Linked DNA regions of Asticcacaulis excentricus CB 48. The protein of the gene in region 1 interacts with the protein of each later gene in a pairwise test. Links are inferred from orthologs where the notes say so. Each region holds a gene or a part of one and is shown in the gene's direction. Other genes may lie near its edges.

Region 1 (5,857 bases):
TCCCAGTCGCCAAAGCGTGTGGGTTCCAGCCCCGCCGGCCCGCCCTCTTCAAACGGACGCTCATCTGCGTTTTTTTCGGCCTCTGCGCGACGTTGAGCGGCTTCGGCCAGAGCGCGTTGCGCCGCCGGAGTCAAAACACGCTCAGGCATCTCCACTTTTTCAGCATCATCAATCGATTGCGAAGTCGTTTCGTCGTTTTTTTCAGATGACATTTTTGTAAGTGCCTTAAATTTGTCTGCGCTATCCTTATATGTATTTCCCAAGGGACGCTATCGCAACCCTAATACTTAACATTCAGGAGAGCTTCTTAACCATGAACCCGTTCAAGACCTTCATGCTTCTGGCGGGTATGACCGCACTGTTTGGCGCGATCGGTCTGGCGATTGGCGGGCCTACGGGCATGCTGATCGCGCTGGGCCTGGCCTTGGCCATGAACGCGTTTGCCTACTGGAACTCAGACAAGATGGTGTTGAAGGCCTACCGGGCCGAACCCGTCGATCCTGCCGCCGCTAGCGGCCTGATCCGCACCTATTACGACGATATCGCCGAAATGAGTCACCGCGCCGGCCTGCCAATGCCGGCCGTCTACATCATACATAATGATCAGCCCAATGCCTTTGCCACAGGGCGCAATCCGCAAAACGCTGCCGTGGCCGCCACGACCGGCCTTCTGCGCATGCTGGACCGTAGCGAAATCCGTGGCGTGATGGCGCACGAACTGGCGCACGTGAAAAACCGCGACACCCTGATCATGACGGTGACAGCAACCCTGGCCGGTGCCATTTCGTCGATCGCCAATTTCGCCATGTTCTTTGGCGGGAATAGCGAGGATGAAGATGGGATCAACCCGATTGCCGCCATCTTAATGGCCATTGTCGCACCTTTAGCCGCCATGCTGGTCCAAATGGCTATTTCGCGGGTCCGTGAGTACGAGGCCGACCGCGTGGGGGCCGAACTGTGCGGCGATCCGGAAAGCCTTGCGCGCGCCCTGCGCAAGATCGAACAATACGCCCACGGCATCCCCAACCACGAAGCCGAGCGCAATCCGGCATCGGCGCACATGTTCATCATCAACCCTTTGTCGGGCAAGCGGATGGATAACCTCTTCTCGACCCACCCGGCGACTGACAACCGTGTACGCGCCCTGATGGAGCTGGGCGTGCGCATGGGCAATCGGCGCGGCGGCATGACCAGCGTGCCGACGACATAAGCGGGTTGGGGCGCGGGACGATTGCTGATATAGCGGCGCCTCATCTGGTCTTTCAGGCCACTGTCTCCCCCTCAAAAAGGAAGACAGTCGTAACGCACAGCATCTTTTGAGAGTTTGCATGTCCCAAAATTCCGGTCGCCCCTCTGGTAAGCCTCCCCGCGCACCCGCGGCAAAGCCCCGTCCTTCCGCCCGCCAAAGCCGCCCGAAGACAGACGCTTCTGACGGCATGGAGAGCGATATCGGCATCGCGGCGCGCGTAGCCGCCATAACCCTCGTCGAAGCGGCGCTTGAAAAGCGCAGCGGTTTTGATGAAGCCGCGGCCAGCGCCGATTTCCTCAAGCTGTCAGAAACCGAACGGGCCTTCGCCGGTGCGCTCGCCCTGCTTGTTCTGCGTCGTTTGGGACAGCTTGATCACGTCATTCACAAAAAGACACAGAAGATGCCCCCCGAAGCGGTGCGTCAGCTTCTGCGTATTGGCATGGCGCAAATCTTTTTTATGCAGGTGCCCGACTTCGCCGCCGTTTCGACCACGGTGAAGATCGCCGAGCGTGAAAACAAGACCCGCCCGTTCAAGGGGCTGATCAATGCCATCCTGCGCGGCCTGATCCGCGACGGCAAGCTATCCGACGTCAATCCAAAGCGCCTTGTGCCCGACTGGTTGTGGCAAAGATGGGTTCAGACTTACGGCGAAGAGAATGCGGCGGGCATGGCCAGCGTCCTGACCGAAGAACCGGCAACCGACTTAAGCTTCCGAAATCCAACTGACCGCGACGGACTGGCCGAGGCCCTTCAGGGCGAAGCCGTCGGTCCGGTGAATCTGCGCTCAAGCCTGCGCGGTGATTTGCGTCAATGGGCAGATTATGACGCCGGTAAGTGGTGGGTGCAGGACATTGCCGCGGCCACCCCGGTCAATCTGCTGGGTGATCTTAACGGCAAGACCGCCCTTGATGTCTGTGCCGCGCCGGGCGGCAAGACGCTGCAACTGATTGCCAAAGGGGCGCAGACCGTTGCAATCGACCGCTCCAAAAACCGCCTCAAGCGCGTTGAGGACAACCTGAAACGCATAGGCATGAGCGCCGAAATCCACAATGCCGACGCCTCGACCTTTGATGATCCGCGCGCCTTCGACGTGGTACTGGTCGATGCGCCCTGTTCGGCCACCGGCACCTATCGGCGTCAGCCGGACGTGCTGTGGGCCACTCGCCCCGCCGATGTCGCCAAGCTGGCCGATGTTCAGCACCGCCTGCTCGATGCGCTGGCGCCGCGCGTCAAGCCCGGCGGCGACTTCCTCTACTGCACCTGCTCGCTGGAACGCGAGGAAGGCGAAACCCAGATTCTGGCCTTCCTGCGCCGGAACAAGGACTTCACTCTGGTCAAGCACACAGCCGATCAGCACCCGGACATACCCGCCGCCTCATTTGCGCCCGAAGGCTGGTTGAGATTGCTGCCGCATCAGCGTAAGGGAGGGCAGGACGGGTTCTTCGTCGCGCACCTGAAACGCAACCCCGCTTAAGAGTTCTGCATGACCACGCCGCTGATTTGCCCCTCGATTCTGGCCTCCGATTTTTCCAAACTTGGGGAGGAGGTGCGCGCCATCGACGCTGCCGGGGCCGACTGGATACATATTGATGTGATGGACGGGCATTTCGTGCCCAACCTGACCATCGGGCCGGATGTGGTGAAAAGCCTGCGCCCGCACACACAAAAGACCTTCGACGTGCATCTGATGGTGACGCCGGTCGATCCCTACCTTGAGGCCTTCCGCGCCGCCGGGGCTGACTATATGAGCGTCCATCCGGAATCGGGCCCGCACCTGCACCGCACACTGAAGCAGATCCGCCATCTGGGGGCCAAGGCCGGGGTGGTTCTCAACCCGGCCACGCCGCTCGACGGTCTGGAATGGATTATGGACGATCTCGACCTGATCTTGTTGATGAGCGTCAATCCGGGCTTTGGCGGCCAGAGCTTTATAGAAAGCCAGCTGCGCAAAATCGAAGCCGTACGCAAAAAGCTGGATGCACTGGGCCATCCCGCTGTGCTTCAGGTCGATGGAGGCGTGAACCTGCAAAACGCCGCCGCCTGCGTGGCTGCCGGGGCGACGGCTCTGGTCGCCGGCACCGCGGTCTTCAAGGGCGGGCCGGACGCCTACGCGGCCAATATCAAGTCGCTCAAGGGTCTCTGACCCGATGCAGGTCTATGAGCAACCCATTGCCATAGCCGGTCATGCCGCGGTGCGCACCCCGTGGGCCAAGGTCGTGCGGGCGTGGGCGCGACGTCAGGCCGCCGCCGAAATCTTCGGGATGCCGGGCTATCGCCTGACCTTACGCGGCCCCGCCATCGACGGCTTTATCGCCGCCCCCCACGAAATCCGCCCGCCCAATCCGCATCTGGGCAAGGCCATGATGTCTGGTCGCTATAGCCTCGGGGGCGCGCGTATGAGCGTGCAGGGCACAGGCGACCCGTGGAACCGTCCCTCGCCCACCCGTGCCTTTGCCATCGAACTGCACCGCTTCTGCTGGCTGCGCCATCTGTTCACCCAGGGCGAGGATGGTGTGAAGGAGGGCTTGCGCCTGTTCCTTCTGTGGGAAAAGACCTTCCGCAAGTGGACGCCGTTTGCTTGGGATCAGGGGGTGCTGGCGCGCCGCCTGATCAACTTAAGCATCGTTGCGCGTCGCCTGTCGGCCTATACCTCCGAAGCCGAAGCCCACTGTCTGGCGCAATCCATGGCCGAACAGGCGCGCCATCTGTGGCGGCTGCCGAACAATCCCGCCTGGTACGCACAAAAGGCGACTGCGCTGGTACTGGTCGGCTGCGTCCTGTCAGGACCTGCGGGCGACAAGCTGCGAGGCAAGGGGTTGCATATCCTGCCCAAGGCGCTGAAACGCACCATACTGCACGATGGCTCTCACGCCTCGCGCAGTGTGCAGGCCGGGCTGGAACTGCTCTACGACCTGCTGCTGATTGAAGACGCGCTGAACCAGCGCGGTCTGGCCATTCCGGAATATCTCGAAACCGCCATCGAACGCCTCAGCCGATTTGTGCGCACCCTGTCGCATCCGGACGGTTCTCTGTGCGCCTTTCAGGGATCGGAGGCCCTTCTGGCCGAACAGGTCGCCCCCGCCCTGCTGCACGAAGAAAAGCGCCCTCTGGCCCCGGCTTCGCTGCCCGTATCTTTAGAGCACGGCCGCTATCAGCGGCTGGTCGGGCGCTCTCTGACCGTCTTTGTCGATACAGGCGAACCGCGCTTTGGGGCGCTGGGTTACGCGGCTTGCGACCACCCGATGAATTTCGAAGTGTCGGGTGGACGCGACAAACTGTTTGTCACGCCGGGCTGGGCACCGGGACATTCCGACCACCACGAATTCCGCATTATCAATGCCGCCAACACCCTGACACTGGGCGATCTGCCCATCCTCAGCCCGATCACAGGCCGCTTTGGGGAACTGCTGCATTTCGCCCTTGAGGGGCTGCGATATCGCATCCGCAGCCGGCGCATCGAATCCGAAGACGCCGGCTCGCTGATTGAGATGGAACATGAAGGCTGGCGCCCCGTCTTCGGCATCAAGCATGAGCGCCGTCTCTATGTCGATCCGCGGCGCGACGAACTGCGCGGTGAGGAAAAGCTGATACCGGTAGAGCCAAAGAAGGAGCTGCCGGAACAGACCCCCTACGCCCTGCGCTTCGTTCTGCATCCCGAGGTTCAGGCCTCTCTGGCGCGCGACAAGCGCTCGATCCTGCTGCGCGGACCGGGTGGACGTGGCTGGTGGCTCAGGCACGACGCGCGCGAGGTCAGCATCGAAGACTCGAGCGTCTTTGAACGTGGCCAGCCGCGCAAGTCGACGACGCTTGTGCTGCGCGGCACGCTCCGGCTGGCCACGCCGCTACGCATTCGCTGGAAGCTGTCACCCGCAGAGGCCTAAGGTCTCGACTGACACAGAAACGGCTTAAACGTTTCATCTCGACACCTCACATTTTCCGTTACAAATGAAGGGGGATTGTGGGTTTTCTTTTGTGGCCCCCTTGTGTAAACCGCGCGCATCTTTCCCCTTCTTCTGTACGGATGCGCCCATGCCCGCCGCCCCTGATTTTCCGCCTGCCCCTGATCTGGTTACACCCAAACGCGCGCTTATCTCCTTGTCTGACAAGACCGGTCTGATCGAAGTGGCGCAGGCTCTGGTGGCAGCGGGTGTCGAAATCATCTCGACCGGCGGGACGCGCGCCGCCATCGATAAGGCCGGAATTACCGTCAAAGACGTGTCAGACCTTACCCAATTTCCGGAAATGATGGATGGCCGCGTCAAGACCCTGCACCCTAAGGTGCATGGCGGGCTTCTGGCCTATCGCGACGCGCCGGATCACGCCAAGGCGCTGAGCGATCATGATATCGCCCCTATCGACATCGTGTGGATCGACCTCTATCCCTTTGAAAACACAGTGGCTTCGGGCGGCGGTTTCGAAGCGGCCATTGAAAACATCGACATTGGCGGGCCGGCCATGATCCGGTCATCGGCTAAAAACCACCCCTATGTCGCCGTCTGCGTCGATAAGGCCGGGATAGACGAGGTGATCGCTGCTCTGCAGGACGCGGGTCAGACCTCTCTGTCTCTGCGTAAATCACTTGCCGCGCGAGCCTTTGCCCGCACCGCC
Region 2 (4,301 bases), on another replicon or contig:
GACGGCACGCTGGCCGATTCGTTTCCGTGGTTCCTGGAGGTGTTCGACCATCTGGCTGAACGCTTCGGTTTTGAAAACCCGGACCGTTCGCACCTTGACGAACTGCGTCGTCTGGGGCCGCGTGAGTTGCTGAAGCGCCTGAAGGTGCCGCTGCTCAAACTGCCGGCCATTGCCACCTACGCCCAGAGGCTACAGAACCAGCAGATTGAGAAAATCGTGCTGTTTGACGGGATTGCTGAGGTGATACGCAATTTGAAGGCGCGCGGTGTGACCGTGGTGGTGGTGACCTCAAACGACGCTGACAATGTACGCACCGTGCTGGGGGCTGAGCTGAGCGCCCTGATCGATCAGTATTCGTGTGGTTCATCGCTTTTTGGCAAGGCGGCCAAGTTCAAGGGCGTGCTCAAGGCCTTCAAGGCCCGTCCGGAGGCAACCCTGTCTATCGGCGATGAGTTGCGCGACATCGAAGCGGCGCGCAAGGTGGGCATTGCTGTGGGGGCGGTGACCTGGGGCTATGCCCATGAAGACAGCCTGCTGAGCGAAAAGCCGGATCACGTCTTCGAGAAGCCCGCCGATATACTCAATATATGAGACGCATCCCCCGTGGCGGGCTTGTCAGGCTTGGGCGCGCTTGCTAAGCAACCCTCGTTTTTCAAACCCCTCAGGGAAGATTGCCATGTCCGCCATTATTGATATCGTTGCTCGTGAAATCCTCGACTCGCGCGGCAATCCGACCGTTGAGGTCGATGTCACCCTCGAAGACGGCGCTTTCGGTCGCGCCGCTGTGCCGTCGGGTGCCTCCACCGGCGCGCACGAAGCCGTCGAAAAGCGCGACGGCGACAAGAGCCGCTATCTGGGCAAGGGCGTGCGTCAGGCGGTCGATGCCGTCAATGGCGAAATCTATGAAGCCCTGAGCGGCCTCGACGCCCGCGATCAGCGCCACATCGACCAGATCCTGATCAATCTCGACGGCACCGAGAACAAGGCCCGTCTGGGGGCCAATGCCATTCTGGGCGTGTCTCTGGCCGTGGCCAAGGCGGCGGCGGCTTCGGTTAACCTGCCGCTCTATAAGTATGTGGGTGGCCTGTCGGCCCGCGTCCTGCCCGTGCCGCTGATGAACATCATCAATGGCGGCGCACACGCCGACAACCCCATCGACATTCAGGAATTCATGATCGTTCCGGCCGGCGCCGAAACCTTCTCCGAAGCCCTGCGTATGGGCGCGGAAATCTTCCACAGCCTCAAGTCGGCGCTCAAAAAGGCCGGTCACAACACCAATGTCGGTGACGAAGGTGGCTTCGCGCCGAACTTGTCCTCGGCCGAGGTGGCGCTGCAATTCATCGTCGATGCCGGTACCGCCGCAGGCTACAAGGCCGGTGAAGACTACTGGCTGGCGCTCGACGTGGCCTCCACCGAGTTCTTCAAGGACGAAAAATACCATCTGGAAGGCGAGGGCAAGGTCCTGAGCCGCGAAGAAATGGTCGATTATCTCGCCAACCTTGCCGACAAGTTCCCGATCTGCTCGATCGAAGACGGCATGTCCGAAGACGATTTCGAAGGCTGGGCGCTCCTGACCGAGCGTCTGGGCGACCGTTTGCAACTGGTCGGCGACGACCTGTTCGTCACCAACCCAAGCCGTCTGGAAACGGGCATTGTCGAAGGCCTCGCCAACTCGATCCTCGTCAAGGTGAACCAGATCGGCACCCTGTCGGAAACCATGGACGCCGTCGATATGGCGCACCGTTCGGGCTATACCTCGGTGATGTCGCACCGTTCGGGTGAAACCGAAGACTCGACCATTGCCGACCTGGCGGTGGCGCTGAACTGTGGTCAGATCAAGACGGGCTCGCTGGCGCGTTCGGACCGGCTGGCCAAGTACAACCAGTTGCTGCGTATCGAATCGATCCTCGACGACGAAGCCGTCTTTGCCGGCCTGTCCGTCATCCGCAGCTAAAGCCCGAACCGGCCTCTCACCGGCTGGGACATTTTTTACAAATATGCCAAAAAGAGCGGCGCAGGTGTCCTGCGCCGCTCGCGTTTTATGATAAATTCTTTCAGTTGAAGTGACATGTTCGGTAACAGTTTGTTAAACCGACACGGACAAAAATCCCTCCTGTCAATGTGGTCCGTCCAGAAGGGGCGAAAGTCGTGATTCAGAAACTGAGGCCCTATTTGCCTACCGCGATCATCGCTATATTTCTGACCTACTGCGGCGTACAGTATTTGACTGGCGATAAAGGCTTCTTCTCGCAGGAAACCCGTCAGGTTGAGCTGGCCGAAAAGCAAAAACTTCTGTCTGATCTTGCCGCTGAGCGGCAGGATCTTGAGGCCCGCGCCCGTTATTTGAGAACTGATAATCTTTCCAAAGAATTGCTTGAAGAACGCGCCCGCGTTCTGCTGGGCCTCAATGCCCCTAACGAATACGTGATCCGTGATCACATCGCCCCTGCGCGCAATTCCTGAATCCGCAGGGGGACTTTACGTCAGCTTGGGGTTTGCCTAAGAGAAGTCCTGACGTGAATTCAGGCGGTTTTTGACGAGCCCTGAAATTCCGGTCGCTTTGCCGCCGGATATTTCCCACGGGATCACCAGAACTGACTGCATCCCCTCTATGGGCGGCCGGCCCTCTTGTGCCGGTGCGCGCTCGAACGTCTTTTTGACCGGCTGCGAACGTCTCTGCCTGCGGGTAAGGCGCGAGTGGCACGATTAACCCCAGGGAGGTTTCCATGGCGCGCGCCGCCAAGGCCACTGACACCGGAACGACGGGTTCCGCCAAACGCAATGTCTCCAAAGACGAACTCCTGAAATATTACCGTGAGATGGTTCTCATCCGCCGCTTCGAAGAGCGTGCGGGTCAGCTCTACGGCATGGGTCTGATCGGGGGCTTTTGCCACCTGTATATCGGTCAGGAAGCCGTTGCTGTGGGCATGGAGGCCGCCTCTATCGACGGCGATCAGGTCATCACCGGTTACCGCGACCACGGCCACATGCTGGCCGCCGGCATGGACCCCAAGGCCGTTATGGCCGAGCTGACCGGCCGCATCGGTGGCTCGTCAAAGGGTAAGGGCGGTTCGATGCACATGTTCGACATCGAAACCGGCTTCTTCGGCGGCCACGGCATCGTGGGCGCTCAGGTGTCGCTGGGGACCGGTCTGGCCTTTGCCGACTGGTACCGCAACAATGGCAATGTCTCCTTCACCTATTTCGGTGACGGCGCGGCCAACCAGGGTCAGGTCTATGAAAGCTTCAACATGGCGAAGCTGTGGAACCTGCCGGTCGTTTATGTGATCGAAAACAACGAATACGCCATGGGCACGGCTCTGGCTCGCGCCTCGGCGACGACCAACCTGTCGCAGCGTGGTGCGTCGTTCGGCATCCCCGGTGAAACCGTGGATGGCATGGACGTGTTTGCGGTGAAGGAAGCCGCTGAACGCGCCGCCGAATATGCCCGTTCGGGCAAGGGGCCGTACATTCTGGAAATGAAGACGTATCGCTATCGCGGTCACTCCATGTCCGACCCGGCCAAGTACCGTTCCAAGGAAGAGGTCGATGAGGTCAAGACGACCCGCGATCCGATCGACCACATCAAGACGATGTTGGAGCAGGCGGGTGTCGAAGAGGCCGAAATCAAGGCCATCGACAATGAAATCAAGGCGATTGTCATGGAGGCCGTTGAGTTCGCTCAGACCAGCCCCGAACCCGATCCGTCCGAACTGTACACCGACGTTTATCTTGAGGCCTGATCCCAGATGACCGAAATTCTTATGCCCGCTCTCTCTCCGACCATGGAAGAGGGCACCCTTTCAAAGTGGCACATCAAGGCCGGTGACGAGGTTTCCGCCGGTCAGGTGATCGCCGAAATCGAAACCGACAAGGCGACGATGGAAGTTGAAGCCGTCGATGAAGGCGTGGTCGAGGCCATCCTGATCGAAGCCGGTACCGAAGGCGTCAAGGTGAACACGCCTATCGCGCGTCTGGCCGGTGGCGAAAGCGCACCCGCGCCCAAGGCCGAAGCGGCCCCTGCGGCCACGGTTGAAACCGCAGCCCCGGTTGCGGCGGCGGCCCCTGTGTCGAAGCCTGCGGCTGATCCGGAATTCCCGGAAGGCACGCCGATGGTCAAGATCACCGTGCGCGATGCGCTGCGTGACGCTATGGCCGAAGAAATGCGCCGCGACGACCGCGTGTTCCTGATGGGTGAGGAAGTCGCTCAGTATCAGGGCGCCTATAAGGTCTCGCGCGGCCTGCTCGAAGAGTTCGGCGACCGCCGTGTTATCGACACGCCGATCACCGAAATGGGCTTT

Evidence for each region. Proteins that work in one complex are often made in the same cells at the same time.
Region 2: the proteins of rpe (region 1) and eno interact in binary tests that used the Escherichia coli proteins (3 or more experiments, as listed by UniProt). The link is inferred for Asticcacaulis excentricus CB 48 from one-to-one orthologs.

Annotation. Positions count from the first base shown.
Region 1 is NC_014816.1:17,415-23,271, forward strand. Bases 1,678-4,562 are described here. They hold rpe (ribulose-phosphate 3-epimerase), read left to right. Parts: upstream 1,678-2,732; coding sequence 2,733-3,392; downstream 3,393-4,562. Other genes in these bases: ASTEX_RS00075 (RsmB/NOP family class I SAM-dependent RNA methyltransferase), read left to right, coding at 1,678-2,723; ASTEX_RS00085 (heparinase II/III family protein), read left to right, coding at 3,397-4,562. Also shown: ASTEX_RS00065 (DUF1674 domain-containing protein), read right to left, coding at 1-212; zinc metalloprotease HtpX, read left to right, coding at 314-1,210; more of ASTEX_RS00075, read left to right, coding at 1,329-1,677; more of ASTEX_RS00085, read left to right, coding at 4,563-5,130; purH (bifunctional phosphoribosylaminoimidazolecarboxamide formyltransferase/IMP cyclohydrolase), read left to right, coding at 5,279-5,857. UniProt on the Escherichia coli protein: Catalyzes the reversible epimerization of D-ribulose 5-phosphate to D-xylulose 5-phosphate.
Region 2 is NC_014817.1:608,533-612,833, reverse strand. Bases 1-2,815 are described here. They hold eno (phosphopyruvate hydratase), read left to right. Parts: upstream 1-676; coding sequence 677-1,954; downstream 1,955-2,815. Other genes in these bases: pdhA (pyruvate dehydrogenase (acetyl-transferring) E1 component subunit alpha), read left to right, coding at 2,727-2,815; ASTEX_RS14515 (FtsB family cell division protein), read left to right, coding at 2,149-2,463; ASTEX_RS14525 (HAD hydrolase-like protein), read left to right, coding at 1-591. Outside these bases: more of pdhA, read left to right, coding at 2,816-3,743; ASTEX_RS14505 (pyruvate dehydrogenase complex E1 component subunit beta), read left to right, coding at 3,750-4,301. UniProt on the Escherichia coli protein: Catalyzes the reversible conversion of 2-phosphoglycerate (2-PG) into phosphoenolpyruvate (PEP). It is essential for the degradation of carbohydrates via glycolysis.